2 regions of the Pseudocitrobacter faecalis genome follow, and region 1 is predicted to be linked to the other one. Evidence: predicted binding sites of a transcription regulator. Region 1 holds the regulator's gene; the other holds the start of a gene.
The links. Region 1 encodes LexA, which represses DNA repair genes until DNA is damaged. Its sites were predicted from a motif close to TNCTGTATGTACATACAGNA; they were not measured.

Region 1 (8,093 bases):
CAGATTTATTACGCGAAACCTACGCCGTTTTATGCAAAATTTCTATTGTGTGACGAACGCCTCAATACCTTAGTAACGCCAACGGTTATTACTACGATACTCCCTACGATACTCGGGAATCTTTGGCATTTTAATCGCCCGAATCACCCACACGACCGCAACCGCCAGCAGCAACCAGGGCAGTAATTTAAACATCAGCGCGAATAAGCCGCCCACAAACATCAGCGCCGTGGCGACGAAAAGCGCGGCAATAATGCCCAGTAGTGAAACGCCCGTTACCAGCAGCATCACAAAAAATCCAATTACAAACAGTAGCTCAAACATGGCTCTCTCCCAAAGATATCGTCATTCTCTGTCTGTGCTTTTACAAGAATCATGCCAAATTTAACGTATTGATATTCCATAAAAAAGCCCGGCAACATTGTGCCGGGCGTGGTGAATTTGACCAGGATTTAGTGAAATATTAACGTTTATCGGCAACCAGCTTCAGCGCATGCTCCAGCACGTTAATATCCGCCCCGGCTTTATGGGCGTTCTCGCTCAGGTAGCGACGCCACTGGCGCGCGCCCGGAATGCCCTGGAACAGACCCAGCATATGACGGGTCACGTGTCCCAGATAGGTGCCGTTACTCAGTTCGCGTTCGATGTAGGGGTACATCGCGCGCACCACCGCAACCGGGTCTGCATCCGCGCCTTCGACACCAAAGATTTCGCGATCGACTGTCGCCAGGATGCCAGGATTCTGGTACGCCTCACGCCCGACCATAACGCCATCCATATGTTCCAGATGGGTTTTCGCCTCTTCCAGCGATTTAATGCCGCCGTTGATCGACATGGTTAGATGCGGGAAGTCACGTTTGAGTTGATACACGCGCGGATAGTCCAGCGGCGGGATCTCACGGTTCTCTTTCGGGCTGAGGCCTGAAAGCCAGGCTTTACGCGCGTGGATGATAAACATCTCGCACTCGCCGCGCCCGGCAACAGTATTGATAAAGTCGCAGAGAAATTCGTAGCTATCCTGATCGTCAATGCCGATACGCGTTTTAACCGTCACAGGAATAGATACCACATCACGCATCGCTTTCACGCAGTCGGCGACCAGTTGGGCATTACCCATCAGGCAGGCGCCGAACATGCCATTTTGCACGCGATCGGACGGGCAGCCGACGTTGAGGTTAATCTCGTCATAACCGCGCTCTTCCGCCAGTTTCGCACACTGTGCCAGCGCCGCCGGATCGCTACCGCCAAGTTGTAATGCAACCGGGTGCTCTTCGTCGTTATAAGCCAGATAGTCACCCTTACCGTGAATAATCGCCCCGGTGGTGACCATTTCCGTGTACAGCAGCGTGTGGCGCGACAACTGGCGCAGGAAGTAGCGGCAGTGTCTATCGGTCCAGTCGAGCATCGGCGCGATGGAGAAACGGTGTGCAGGGAAAACGGTGGACGAAGATTCTGGCATGGCGATTTATTAAGCATTCTGAAAAAGGGGCGCTACTATAGCACAAAGAAAAAGCCGTGAGGCAAGGTTGCGATGGCGCATTGGCAATGAGACGGTGAATTGCCCGGGGCGCTTCGCTTGCCGGGCCTACGGTGGCTAAGGTGCGGCTGGATGCCCGGGGCGCTGCGCTTGCCGGGCCTACGGTGGCTAAGGTGCGGCTGGATGCCCGGGGCGCTTCGCTTGCCGGGCCAACAAACGGCATACACGTGGTAGGCCGGATAAGCGTAGCGCATCCGGCAAAAGGCTCAGAACGTGACGCTTAACTGCGCACCCGCCCCCCAGGTTTCATCTTCCCCCACCAACCCCATCAGATCGACATGCACGCGGTTAAACGGCGCAAAACCGACACCGCCGGTGAAAACATTACTGTCATTATTCTTCACGTCCGCACGATAACCGGCACGTACGGCGAGCCAGTCAAGCGGGCGAACTTCCGCCCCGACGCCAACATACTGCGAGTTATCCTCGCTTTTAAATCCCTTCGTTTCGGTCAGGTCGCTATCGGCACTCACCGTCAGCAAATCGTTATGCCACGCCACCCCAGCAGTCACCAGCGGGCGGATCTGGTAGGTATCTTTATAGTTGGTTGTCACGCCCGTTTCGCCGTTAGTGATAAAGACATCTTTGGTATCGATATCACGGGAGATCAGATTTTGCCCGCTCACCCCCACCGTCCAGTTCTCGCCAAAGTCTGCCGCAACACCGGCATCGACGTTGAAGCCGGTATCATCGTTGCGATAGCGGCTGCTGTTCCAGTCGCTGCTATCGTAGTTGTAGATGGAGGTGGTGTAGTTATAGAGCCAGGTTTTTTGCAGCTTTGGCGTGATGCCGACCGAAACGGGCACATCGCCCAGCTCAAACTGCCGCGCCACCGCGACGCCGTAGTCAGAGACAATCGCCACCCGGCCCGATGCGGTAGAATTGAGGTGTTTGGTGATTTCATCCGAGCCCCCCACCACCGCTTTCCCGGCCTCAGCGATCGCCGTCACCTGGCTGCGTTCAATCCCCCGCAGATAGTCGATATCGCCCTGATCGATTGCAGAGCTCACCCGCCCATGCGCGTAGGCTTTAGTGACAAACGCCACCGAGAGCACGTCGTTTGGAATACTGACGGCAATCCCTGCTCCTCCGCTGGCGCGCGCGGTTTTGCCCTTGAGGTAGTCCAGCTCGCTCGCCAGATCGCCCGCCGCCCCCTGAAACTGCCCTAACGTACCCTGAGGATCCAGCAAAATATCCTGCAAGGTTAGATCGTTAAGCACGCCGCGATAGTTATTAACTTTGTCATTAATATCGTCGATTTCATCCTGGAGATTGTCTTTATCCGTAATTTGCGCGCCCACGGCAGGAAGAATCACCGTAATGTCATCGTCCGGTTTGGCTTTCGCCAACAGCGCCGGGTTAATCAGTACGCCGCTACCGTAATGTGCCGACGCAACGCCGGTACCCCCCATCGCATCATTTCGCGCTTCTGACCAGGTATTAGCCGCATGCGCCTGATTTGCCATAAATAAAGACGCCGTCAAAGGAATAAGCGAATATTTAATGTTTTTTTTCACAGTCTTACCGTTTATTTGCAGGTGAAAATGCCCCCATGCGAATAACGCATAAGGGAGAACGATTGCTGTGAAAAAGCGGAATTACGTGTGAAAAAACAGGATATAACAGGCTTTTCGCCCTATCGTTATTATTAATTTACCCTTCCTATTTATAGATGAGCGACACAGCGCTTCCCAGCATTTATGCCGTTCAGACCGGCTAAATGACGCGGTTTAGGATTTACCTCAGGTTGGCGATTATTCAGGCACTCGGTGTTTTTGCCATAACATGGTAAAGTAGAGGTCTATTTCCCCCGTAGCGCGAGGACGCATAATGGATAAGACCACTTCGCAAGATATGTTGGCGCAGGCTGAAAAGCTGTGTGCGCAGCGCGGCGTGCGCCTGACTCCACAGCGTCTGGAAGTGCTACGTCTGCTGAGCCTGCAACAGGGTGCGATCAGCGCATACGATCTTCTCGATCTGTTACGCGTGAAAGAGCCGCAGGCCAAGCCGCCTACCGTTTATCGCGCACTGGAATTTTTACTCGAGCAGGGCTTTGTCCATAAGGTGGAATCCACCAACAGCTATGTGCTGTGCCATCTTTTTGATCAACCGACGCATACATCGGCGATGTTTATTTGCGATCGCTGTGGTGTGGTGAAGGAAGAGTGTGCGGAAGGCGTGGAAGATATTATGCATATGGTCGCAGCACGAATGGGCTTTGCGCTACGCCATAATGTGATTGAAGCGCACGGTCTGTGCGCAGAATGTGTGGAAGTAGAGGCATGCAGTTCACAAGAACATTGCCACCACGACCACACGATTCAGATCAAGAAAAAGGCACGGTAATACGAGGGTTGGCACGTCCTTGTACCAGCGGGCAGGATACGCTTATTGAGGGGAGTTAAGCGTTACGCCGTCAGCGAGACTACCAACGGTAGTCGTTATGGGTTTCCCAATCGCTCACTTCTTTCTCTGCCTGGTCTTTGGCATATCCATAACGTTCCTGGATTTTACCGACCAGCTGATCGCGTCGGCCTTCGATAACGGTCATGTCATCGTCGGTCAGTTTGCCCCATTTCTCTTTCGCTTTACCTTTGAACTGTTTCCAGTTACCGCTGAGTTCGTCTTTGTTCATCATCAGCTCCTTATCATTCGATCATGGATGAGATATCACTTCGTCCTTCGGCGTTCATTTCTGCTGAACGTGATAATAAGTGTAGAAGAGGATATCGCTGACGATTCACTATTCAGAATCTTTAACCATCCTCGCCGTTATGTCTGCGAAGAGAACCAGGTGCCTTTTTGCCAGTGGCGACGCCAGATAACCGCCAGCGACAGGCCACGCAGTGCAAGGAACACCGCCAGCGCCAGCCATAAACCGTGATTGCCTAATACCGGCACCGTCAGCAGCGTTAGGGCGAACCCGGCGGCGGCAACGGCCATACTGTTACGCATTTCCGCGCCGCGTGTTGCGCCGATAAACATGCCGTCCAGCAGGTAGCACCAGACACCAATTACCGGCAATATGGCCTGCCAGAGCACATAGCGATCGGCGAGCTGCTGCAACGACGGCAGCGACGTCAGCATCGCCACGATATGACTGCCCGCCAGCGCGTACACCAGCGCAAAAACCAGTGCAACAATCCCCGCCTGGCGGCAGGCCGCGTGCCAGACCTGTTGCAACTGACTGTCATCACGCGCGCCGTAAGCCTGCCCGGAGTGCGCTTCCACCGCATAGGCAAAGCCATCCAGCGCGTAGGCGGTGAAGGTGAGCATGGTCATTAGCACCGCATTGACCGCCACCACATCGCTGCCCAGCCGCGCACCGAATACGGTCAATGCGCCAAAACAGAGCTGAAGTAATAGCGAGCGCAGCATAATGTCGCGATTGAGCGCCAGCAGGCTGCGCATATTTCCGCGCCAGGCCGTCTTCAGCATGTCAGAGGTAATCCCGCGCAGCACCAGCACCTTACGCGCCATCAGCAGGCCAATGATCATCGTGGCATATTCGGCAATCACCGTCGCCAGCGCCGCCCCCTGCACGTTCATATGCAGGCCCATCACCAGCCACAGGTCGAGGACAATGTTCAGGACGTTGCCGACGATCAGCAAAATCACCGGCGCACGCGCGTACTGAACGCCGAGCAGCCACCCCAGCAGCACCAGGTTCGCCAGCGAGGCGGGCGCGCTTAACCAGCGAATTTCAAGGAAGCGCCGCGCCTGCTCGAGCACTGCATCGCTCCCGCCAACAATGGTGAGCGCCAGATTGATAAGCGGCCCTTTAAACACCACGATGAGCAGACCAGCGCCTAACGCCAGCAACAGCGGTTGCACCAGCGCACGGGCAAGCCGGAGGGGATCTTTCGCGCCGAAGGCCTGCGCGGTTAAGCCCGTGGTGCTCATGCGTAAAAAGAGCAGCAGCATAAACAGGAAGCTGGTCGCCGTTGCGCCAATCGCCACGCCGCCGAGATAGACCGCGCTATCCAGATGACCAATCACCGCCGTATCCACAAGACCCAGCAGGGGAACCGTGATATTGGAGAAAATCATGGGAAGGGCGAGACGCCATAATGCCTTGTCGGCAGCCGTGAAGAGCGACATGCTTACGAACCTGAACAGAAAAGAGAACGAACAACGGCGCATGGTGCGCCGTTGTTATCGGGAGAGGATTACAGCCATTCGCCGTTGCGGATCACGCCAACGGCCAGCCCTTCAATGGAGAAGTTCTGACGGCGAAGATCGACGACAATCGGGGAAAACTCGCTGTTTTCCGGCAGCAGTTCGACGACGTTGCCCTGTTTTTTCAGGCGTTTTACGGTCACTTCTTCGTCGATACGCGCAACAACCACCTGACCGTTACGCACGTCCTGGGTTTTATGCACCGCGAGCAGATCGCCGTCCATAATACCGATGTCTTTCATCGACATGCCGCTAACACGCAGCAGGAAGTCAGCATTGGGTTTAAACAGCGAAGGATCGACCTGATAGTGACCTTCAATGTGCTGCTGCGCCAGCAACGGCTCACCGGCGGCAACGCGGCCAATCAGCGGCAGGCCGGTTTCTTCTTCCACCAGCAGGCGAATACCGCGCGATGCGCCCGAAACAATTTCTATGACGCCTTTACGCGCCAGTGCTTTCAGATGCTCTTCCGCCGCATTCGGGGAACGGAACCCCAGGCGCTGAGCAATTTCCGCACGTGTCGGCGGCATGCCCGTTTGGCCGATATGATCTCGGATGAGATCAAACACCTCTTGCTGCCTGGTCGTTAACGCTTTCATTCCGCCCCCTGGGTGTATATACAGTTATGCTGTGAGTATATACAGTTAACGGCTATTTTGGAACCGCAAAACGCACAAAATACAGGAGTTTTCGCAGATTATGCGAGGCTCAGTGGAAATGCGACCACAGCAGTACGGCCCAGGTCATCACCGCGACGAAAATCGCCAGCAATACCGCCGCAGAGCCCATGTCTTTTGCCCGCCCGGAGAGTTCGTGATACTCCGAACCAATGCGGTCGACCACCGCTTCCAGCGCACTATTGAGAATTTCCACTATCATCACCAGAAGGACGGAGCTTATCAGCAAGACGCGGGTAATGGCGTCAACGTCCAGCCAACACGCGATGATAATGGCCACAACCGAGGCGACCCCTTCCTGGCGGAACGCAGCTTCGTTTATCCACGCTGCGCGAAAACCTTTCCAGGAATAACCAGCCGCTTTGATAATTCGGGTGAGTCCAGTGGTATTATTGGCCATTAAATAGAACCTTTTAGCGTTATACGCATCAATGACAGTAGCTGTTATCGGCGGTAGAACAGAAATCCTGCTGACTTTCTGATATTCTTGCCGCGCATTTGCATGATTAACCAGAGGCTTTACATCGTTTATGTCCGGTTGGCCACGAATTTACTACAAATTACTGAATTTACCATTAAGCATACTGGTAAAAAGCAAGTCTATTCCGGCAGAGCCTGCCCAGGAATTGGGGCTCGATACCTCGCGCCCGATCATGTACGTCCTGCCTTATAACTCGAAGGCCGACTTACTGACCTTGCGCGCCCAGTGCCTGGCGCACGATCTCCCCGACCCGCTTGAGCCGCTGGAGATCGACGGCACCCTATTGCCCCGCTATGTGTTCATCCATGGCGGCCCGCGCGTGTTCACCTATTACACGCCGAAAGAAGAGTCTATCAAGCTGTTCCACGACTATCTCGATCTGCATCGCAGCAATCCGAATCTGGACGTGCAGATGGTGCCGGTATCGGTGATGTTTGGTCGTCGTCCGGGGCGTGAAAAAGGCGAGGTGAACCCGCCGCTGCGCATGCTAAACGGCATCCAGAAATTCTTCGCCGTCTCCTGGCTGGGCCGTGACAGCTTTGTGCGCTTCTCGCCGTCCGTCTCGTTGCGCCGTATGGCCGATGAACACGGTACCGATAAAATTATCGCGCAAAAACTGGCGCGCGTGGCGCGTATGCACTTCGCTCGCCAGCGTCTGGCGGCGGTAGGCCCGCGACTGCCGGCACGTCAGGATCTCTTCAATAAGCTGCTCGCTTCGCGCGCGATTGCCAAAGCGGTTGAAGACGAAGCACGCAGCAAAAAAATCTCCCATGAGAAAGCGCAGCAGAACGCCATCGCGCTGATGGAAGAGATTGCCGCCAACTTCTCCTACGAGATGATTCGCCTGACTGACCGCATTCTGGGCTTCACCTGGAACCGGCTTTATCAGGGGATTAACGTGCACAACGCCGAGCGCGTTCGCCAGCTGGCGCACGACGGCCACGAGATTGTGTATGTGCCGTGTCACCGTAGCCATATGGACTACCTGCTGCTCTCCTATGTGTTGTATCACCAGGGGCTGGTGCCGCCGCATATTGCCGCCGGTATCAACCTGAATTTCTGGCCAGCCGGCCCGATTTTCCGTCGTCTGGGCGCATTCTTTATTCGCCGTACCTTTAAGGGCAACAAACTCTACTCCACCGTGTTCCGCGAGTATCTCGGCGAGCTGTTCAGCCGGGGTTATTCTGTTGAATACTTTGTGGAAGGCGGGCGTTCCCGT
Region 2 (8,093 bases), 1.5 Mb from region 1:
ACGCGCTTACCGAACAGTTCACGAACCTCTTCCGGCGCGTTGTCGATCATCTCGGCCTGTGTACCGCCGTGCATGCGCATCAGGCTAACCCAGCGATCCAGTCGGCTGCCCATCCGTTTGAGGATCTTCGCATCATTCCAGAAATTGTCTTCGCCAACCTCCCAGCCCATTTCTTCCTGCAACCATAAGCGCCAGCCCTTGGCCTGGGCTTTTTTCTCTTTGCACTGCTGCTGCCAGCAGTCGGTGAAAAGTTTGTATCGCGCGGCGGTGTCATTTTCCAGTTTGCTGACCACCGGCACTTTTTTGCTGCCCTGCTGAATGATGTGCAGCGCCAGAGAATGGAAGGTTCGCGCGGATATCGCATCCGTATGCAGGCGCGCCTGAATACGCTCATCCATCTCCTGCGCCGCTTTGCGCCCAAACGCCAGCAGTAAGATTTGCTCTGCTGCCGCTTCCCCGCGTGTCATCAGCCAGCCTGCACGCGCCACCAGCACTGACGTTTTACCGCTACCTGCACCCGCCAGCACCAGCAGTGAACGTTCACCATTCACCACCGCGCGCGCCTGCGAATCATTCAGCGGCGAGGATTCGATCTGTTGGAAGAAATCGGCGTACTGTTCCAGCATTGATTCGGTGTAGCGCTGGTTATGTGCCTGTCGGCTCGCTTCCACATCGTTGAGCCAGGCCTGGCACTGCTGCCATGCCTCGCGACAGTTGTCGAAGCTGTTCAGGCGACTTACCGGCACCGGCAAACCTTCCAGCGCATGTAAAATCCTCTGACGGATAGTTGAGGTCTGCTGGCGGGTAAGCCATTTATCGGCGTCGTTATTGTCGGCGATTTCCGCCAACAATTGCTGTAAGACCCCGGCGGATATGTCGCTCATCTCCTGGCTCCATGCCTGCCAGCGGGTGATTAAGTGACGATGGAAACGTTGGGTTTCACCCCATTCGGTACCGTGCAAACGGACAACTTTATCTTCGGGCAGCACAAATTCCAGCTCGCCCCATACCAGACCGCGCTTGCAGTTAATCGACAACAACTGATTGAAAGGAATGAGATATTCATGCTGTTCGCCCGATACCTTAACCCCCGCATTGAGAAGCTCAACCCGATCGTAAGGATGCTGCGCCATGCGCTTACCCAACGTTGTCGCTCTTAATTCCATCTTCGCCAAATCCTGCTTTTTTCGATAACACACAGTGTAACCGCCAGAGAATAGGTGCTCCAGCGCAAAAAAACGTTACAATTACCCGGACTTATTATTCACAGGCCGCACAGAGGATTTATGCGTACCGTTCTGAATATTTTAAATTTTGTATTAGGTGGTTTCGCCACAACCTTCGGTTGGCTGGTCGCAACGTTTTTCAGCATCATTTTTATTATCACTCTGCCGCTCACCCGCTCCTGCTGGGAAATCACCAAGCTGTCGCTGATCCCATATGGCAACGAAGCGGTGCATGTCGATGAACTGGATCCGCAGTCGAAAAACAGCGTGCTGAATGCGGGCGGCACCGTGCTCAATATCGTCTGGCTGGTGCTGTTTGGCTGGTGGTTATGCCTGACCCATATCACGGTCGGTATCACTCAATGCATCAGCATCATTGGCATTCCTGTGGGTATCGCCAATTTTAAAATCGCCGCCATTGCGCTTTGGCCGGTCGGTCGGCGCGTCGTGCCGGTTGAAGTGGCTCGTGCCGCGCGCGAAGCCAATGCGCGTCGTCGCTTTCAGTAATCGGGGCTGATTATCTTTATGTTAAGTCCCCTGCTACGCCGCTATACATGGAACAGCGCATGGCTTTATAACGTCAGGATTTTTATCGCCCTGTGTGGCACCACGGCGCTGCCGTGGTGGCTTGGCGATTCAAAACTGACCATTCCATTAACCCTCGGCGTCGTTGCGGCGGCGCTGACCGACCTTGACGATCGTTTAGCCGGACGGCTGCGTAATCTGGTGATTACGCTTATTTGCTTTTTTATTGCTTCCGCCTCCGTTGAACTGCTTTTCCCCTGGCCGTGGCTGTTTGCGCTGGGGCTGACGGTATCGACGACCGGGTTTATTTTGTTAGGTGCCCTTGGGCAACGCTACGCCACAATAGCTTTTGGCGCGCTGCTGATTGCCATCTATACCATGCTGGGCGTTTCCCTCTATTCCCAGTGGTATCAGCAACCGCTGCTGCTGATCGCCGGTGCCGTCTGGTATAACTTACTGACCCTCACCGGGCATCTGATTTTCCCGATCCGTCCGTTGCAGGATAATATCGCACGCAGTTATGAACAGCTGGCACATTATCTGGAACTGAAATCACGTCTGTTCGACCCGGACATTGAAGATGAAAACCAGGCCCCGCTGTATGAGCTGGCGCTGGCAAACGGCAAGCTGATGGCGACGCTCAACCAGACCAAAACCTCCTTGCTCACGCGTTTGCGCGGCGACCGCGGTCAGCGCGGGACGCGTCGCACGCTGCACTACTATTTTGTGGCGCAGGATATCCACGAACGAGCCAGCTCCTCGCATATCCAGTATCAGACGTTGCGCGATAACTTCCGCTACAGTGACGTAATGTTTCGCTTCCAGCGCCTCCTTTCTATGCAGGCGCAGGCTTGCCAGCAACTGTCGAAAGCGATTCTGCTGCGTACGCCTTACCAGCATGACAGCCGCTTTGAACGGGCGTTTACCCATCTGGATGCCGCGTTAGATCGCGTTCGGGCAAGCGGTGCGTCGCCAGAACAGATGAAAGCGCTGGGTTTTCTGCTCAATAACCTGCGCGCGATTGACGCTCAACTGGCCACCATCGAATCCGAACAGGCACAAGCACAGGCGAAAAGCGAAACAGAAACCCTGCTCGCCGATGACGGCCTGCACGGCTTTAGCGATATTCGCCTGCGTCTGAGCATGAATATGTCGCCTGAGTCCGCCCTGTTCCGCCATGCGGTCAGAATGTCGTTGGTGCTTTGCGCCGGATATGCCTTTATTCAGCTTACCGGACTGAACCATGGTTACTGGATTTTGCTTACCAGCCTGTTTGTCTGCCAGCCCAACTACAACGCCACGCGCCACCGTCTGGCGCTGCGTATAATTGGTACGCTGGTCGGCGTGGCTCTGGGTATTCCCGTTCTGCTACTGGTGCCGTCGCTGGAAGGGCAACTGGCGCTGATTGTGGTAACCGGGGTGCTGTTCTTCGCCTTCCGTAACATACAATACGCCCACGCCACCATGTTCATTACCCTGCTGGTGCTGTTGTGCTTCAACCTACTGGGTGAAGGCTTTGAGGTGGCGCTGCCGCGCGTTATCGACACGCTGATAGGGTGTGGTATCGCCTGGTTTGCCGTCAGTTTTATCTGGCCGGACTGGAAGTTCCGCGACCTCCCTCGGGTGCTGGCCCGTGCGGTTGATGCCAACTGCCGCTATCTGGACGCCATCCTCGAACAGTATCACCAGGGTCGCGATAACCGTCTTGCCTATCGCATCGCCCGCCGTGACGCGCATAACCGCGATGCTGAGCTGGCGTCGGTGGTATCAAATATGTCGACGGAGCCAAAGGTTACTCACGAGATGCGGGAAACGGCATTCCGCCTGCTGTGTCTGAACCATACACTTACCAGCTACATCTCCGCGCTGGGCGCACACCGTGAAAAGCTCACCAACCCGGAAATTCTGGCGCTGCTGGATGACGCCGTATGCTATGTCGACGATGCGTTCCATCATCTCCCCGCGGATGAGGAACGCGTTCAGGAGGCGCTAACCGGGCTGGCGGAACGTATCCGCCATCTTGAACCGCGCCCGGACAGTAAAGAGCCATTGGTATTGCAACAAATAGGCTTGCTCGTTGCCCTGCTGCCGGAAATCTGTCGTCTGCAGCAACGCGTTCTGGCCTAATCAGCCTGGGCGGGCGCGTGGAGGTTCAGCGCGCTTGCCCAGTCAATCAACTCATCGCGTCGCCGTAACGGAATGGCTGCGGCATGAACGCCCGTCAGCGCCCCTTCGAGCGATAAAATAAACCCCACACTCAGGTTTTCGCGCAGGCGACGTAATTTGGCCCAGGCGTCTTTGGCACCCAATTGACGTAAATCAGCCACGTTCTTAATTCCCGCCTCGGCCATCAACAATTCCATATGGAAGGAAAGATTAGGCAAGTCCTTCAGCCGTTGCGAAACCTGACGATCTTTTTTCTCGCGCTGTGCGTCTTTTAACGAAAGCTTACTTAAGCGCAGCAACAATTTTTGGTTCTGCCATAACGTATCATCGACGCGGAAATAGTTGAGCTGAAGCGGGCCGCCTCTCTTCTTCAGCGTTAAAAGTGGCGTTTTCACTTTCCGTTGATACACCGCCGTTTCCTCGCAAGCCCGAAGGTATAGCTCCCCTTCAGAGACCATGGCAAAAACGGTGTTATTAATTGAGAGGCTATATCCACCAAAGAGCGATCGAGAGCGCACGACCCCAAGAGGCGCAAGATATTCCTGGGATTGATAAATCCGTTTATATGATATTTTTTTCATGATTATCCCTTACTAATCATGCCTTTAGAAGCATAAAAACTGTTAGTAGTTCCAGTAATGAGCAACATAAAAAACTTCCGTCAGCACAGCAAGGGCTGCGTGAATTTGATGTGCGAATTTGCGAGTCGCTTTCAGAAAATGAGGTTGATCTTTCGTGTCAGGGGAGGTACTGTATATTCATACAGTAACCCACAAGGTTGGATTAGCTATGTATACATCTGGTGTTGTAAATCGTACTTCTGTCGCGGCAGCACCTGCGACACATCGCGCATTCGCGTCTCCTGTACAGGCCTCCCCTGCCCTGGTGAGCGAAGTGGTTTATCGTGAAGATCAGCCCATGATGGCGCAGTTGCTCCTGCTGCCTTTATTGCAACAACTGGGACAGCAGTCTCGCTGGCAGCTCTGGCTCACGCCGCAACAAAAACTGAGCCGCCAGTGGGTTCAGGCTTCCGGCCTGCCATTGTCCAAGGTCATGCAGCTTCGCCAGATGTCCTCGTGCAACATGCTCGACTCGATGGAGCGCGCATTACGTACAGGAAACTATAGTGTGGTCATTGCCTGGGTGGCGGATGAATTGTCGGAACAGGAACATGCCCGGTTGATGCGTGCGGCTGAAGAAGGAAATGCGATGGCGTTTATCATGCGGCCGGTTAACTCGTCCTCTTCTCCAGCAGGACAACTGAATGGGCTAAAAATTCACTCAAATTTGTATCATTGATAGAAATTAGGAATTTTCCTGGAATTTTTTTTGCAGTCTCGTTACGGGCATGTTTCAGGAGCTAAAATTCCTGAGAACGCTGGTGTGATGCGGTTCTCAGAATTTTATCTCGTCTAAATTCTAGCCGTAAATGTTAAATATTGTGTATACAACCCCTTTTTTTTCATATGCCTGACGGAGTTCACACTTGTAAGTTTCCAACTACGTTGTAGACTTTACATCGCCAGGGGTGATCAGCTTACGCCGCAGAGATCTGCTGAGTAATTAATAAGTCACGCCCCCGGTGAAGGATTTAACCGTGAGTCTTTTAGATTTTCATGGCAAATTTTGGATGATAACGAGGCGCAAAAAATGAAAAAGACAGCTATCGCGATTGCAGTGGCACTGGCTGGTTTCGCTACCGTAGCGCAGGCCGCTCCGAAAGATAACACCTGGTATACTGGTGCTAAACTGGGCTGGTCTCAGTTCCACGATGTCGGCAACAACCAGATCAACAACAACGGTCCGACCCATGAAAGCCAACTGGGCGCTGGTGCCTTCGGTGGTTATCAGGTTAACCCGTATGTTGGTTTCGAAATGGGTTATGACTGGTTAGGTCGTATGCCGTACAAAGGCAGCGAGCAGAACGGTGCTTTCAAAGCTCAGGGCGTTCAGCTGACCGCTAAACTGGGTTACCCAATCACTGACGATCTGGACATCTATACTCGTCTGGGTGGTATGGTTTGGCGTGCAGACGCTAAAAACAACACCGGCTTCAAAGACCACGACACTGGCGTATCCCCAGTATTCGCTGGCGGCGTTGAATACGCGGTTACCCGTGACATCGCTACCCGTCTGGAATACCAGTGGACTAACAACATCGGTGACGCGAACACCGTTGGTGGTCGTCCGGACAACGGCCTGCTGAGCGTAGGTGTTTCCTACCGTTTCGGCCAGCAGGAAGATGCGCCAGTCGTAGCTCCGGCTCCGGCTCCGGCTCCAGAAGTACAGACCAAACACTTCACTCTGAAGTCTGACGTTCTGTTCAACTTCAACAAAGCAACGCTGAAACCAGAAGGCCAGCAGGCTCTGGATCAGATGTACAGCCAGCTGAGCAACCTGGATCCGAAAGACGGTTCAGTTGTTGTTCTGGGCTTCACTGACCGCATCGGTTCTGACGCTTACAACCAGGGTCTGTCCGAGAAACGTGCTCAGTCCGTTGTTGATTACCTGATCTCTAAAGGTATTCCTTCTGACAAAATCTCTGCACGTGGCATGGGTGAATCCAACCCGGTTACCGGCAACACCTGTGACAACGTGAAAGCTCGCGCTGCACTGATCGACTGCCTGGCCCCGGATCGTCGCGTAGAGATCGAAGTTAAAGGCATCAAAGACGTTGTAGCTCAGCCGCAGGCTTAAGTTATCGTCTTATGAAAAAACCCCGCGCTGCGGGGTTTTTTTTGGCCGGAAGAAAAGATGTAAACGTTTATTCTTTGCCTAGTAAGGCCTGTAAATCCTGCTTCAGTGTGCTCATCTTCGTGGCATATTTCTCTTTGTTTTCCGCATCTTCTATCAACTGCACAATGGTCTCTGACAACGTTTTGCCGCGCCGCTGAGCCAACCCTGCCAGCCGCTGCCAGACGGCGAACTCCAGATCTATCGACTTCTTACGCGTATGTTGATGTTCGGCGTTAAAATGACGTTTGCGTCGCGCGCGAATGGTTTGCTTCATGCGGTTCACAAGGCCAGGATTGATATTCTGCGCAATCCACTCATTCACCTGTACCGGCTCATGCTCAAGTTTCAGCAGGAGATCAACCGCTTCCTGCGCGGCGCTGGTTTCAATGTAACGGGTGATAGGTTCGCCTTCCCGGTGCTTCTTCACCAGGTATTTCCACTTCCACCCGCTCTCAAGATTTTCCAGTTGTTGATATTTCATTGCGATCCCAAGGTGACCGTGTAACTCTTTTCAGGATATCAGTTTTTTGCCAATGTGCTGAGAAGAAATCAGTGAGCGTGAAGACAATGTTGGCGATATCAGAATTACCGCCCTATTCTCCGTGAGCTTCCCTGCGGCATAAGGTATAATCCCGCGCTTTACATCTGACTAAAAATAGCGACTTTGACCATAAATACTCTTTCCCGGCGCGACCTTGCCCCTGCGACTGATGCGTACCAGGCGCTATTTACTCTGCCTGAAATCTCGTCAGTTAATGAATCCTTATTCAGCGAGCTGCAGGCTCGTTTGCATTATGCTCTGGAGCAGTTTCTGCATCCTCAGGGCGTCAGCGACTTTTTACTGGTGAAAGCGCCAGAAGAAAAGTCGTACCTGCAACTGCTTCACAACGCGACCCTCGCCTTACGCAGCGATTCAGCGTCTCGACTGACCGGCGTGAACTACACCATCGCCGCGGGCCAGGTCAGTGTCTCTGCGGCAACGTCACCGGACGATGATTTCGCGAGCCTTAGCCCGGTCATCTTTGCAGACTGGGTGGAAGCCGAGCAGCTGTTCGGCTGCGTGCGTCAGTTTAATGGCGACATTTCTCTTCAGCCTGGTCTGGTGCACAAAGCCAACGGTGGCGTGCTCATTCTCTCTCTGCGTGCATTACTGGCTCAGCCCCTGCTATGGATGCGTCTAAAATCACAAGTGACCCAGCAGCGTTTTGAGTGGCTATCCTTTGATGAGTCACGTCCGTTGCCGGTCACTATTCCTTCCATGCCGTTGTCGCTGAAGGTGATGCTGGTTGGCGATCGTGACGCGCTGGCCGATTTCCAGGAAATGGAACCTGAGCTGGCAGAAAAATCGCTCTACTGCGAGTATGAGGATAATCTTCAGATCACCGATGAAGAGACCGTAAAACAGTGGTGTCAGTGGGTACAGCAGGTTGCGCGTGATGC

Region 2: a site for LexA is predicted at 4,666-4,685, ahead of sulA (SOS-induced cell division inhibitor SulA). Genes of this name have one in related genera too.

The regions. Positions count from the first base shown of each region.
Region 1 is NZ_CBDDNJ010000002.1:4,145,432-4,153,524, forward strand. It holds gene pspG (envelope stress response protein PspG) at 70-324, opposite strand; gene dusA (tRNA dihydrouridine(20/20a) synthase DusA) at 464-1,459, opposite strand; gene ACOXYR_RS20110 (conjugal transfer protein TraF) at 1,744-3,054, opposite strand; gene zur (zinc uptake transcriptional repressor Zur) at 3,368-3,883, shown strand; gene ACOXYR_RS20120 (CsbD family protein) at 3,963-4,172, opposite strand; gene dinF (MATE family efflux transporter DinF) at 4,310-5,638, opposite strand; gene lexA (transcriptional repressor LexA) at 5,707-6,315, opposite strand; gene ACOXYR_RS20135 (diacylglycerol kinase) at 6,425-6,793, opposite strand; gene plsB (glycerol-3-phosphate 1-O-acyltransferase PlsB) at 6,924-8,093, shown strand, end outside.
Region 2 is NZ_CBDDNJ010000002.1:2,641,213-2,649,305, forward strand. It holds gene helD (DNA helicase IV) at 1-1,166, opposite strand, end outside; gene ACOXYR_RS13300 (YccF domain-containing protein) at 1,287-1,733, shown strand; gene yccS (YccS family putative transporter) at 1,752-3,878, shown strand; gene ACOXYR_RS13310 (TfoX/Sxy family DNA transformation protein) at 3,875-4,498, opposite strand; gene sulA (SOS-induced cell division inhibitor SulA) at 4,707-5,216, shown strand; gene ompA (porin OmpA) at 5,568-6,614, shown strand; gene matP (macrodomain Ter protein MatP) at 6,682-7,134, opposite strand; gene ACOXYR_RS13330 (AAA family ATPase) at 7,318-8,093, shown strand, end outside.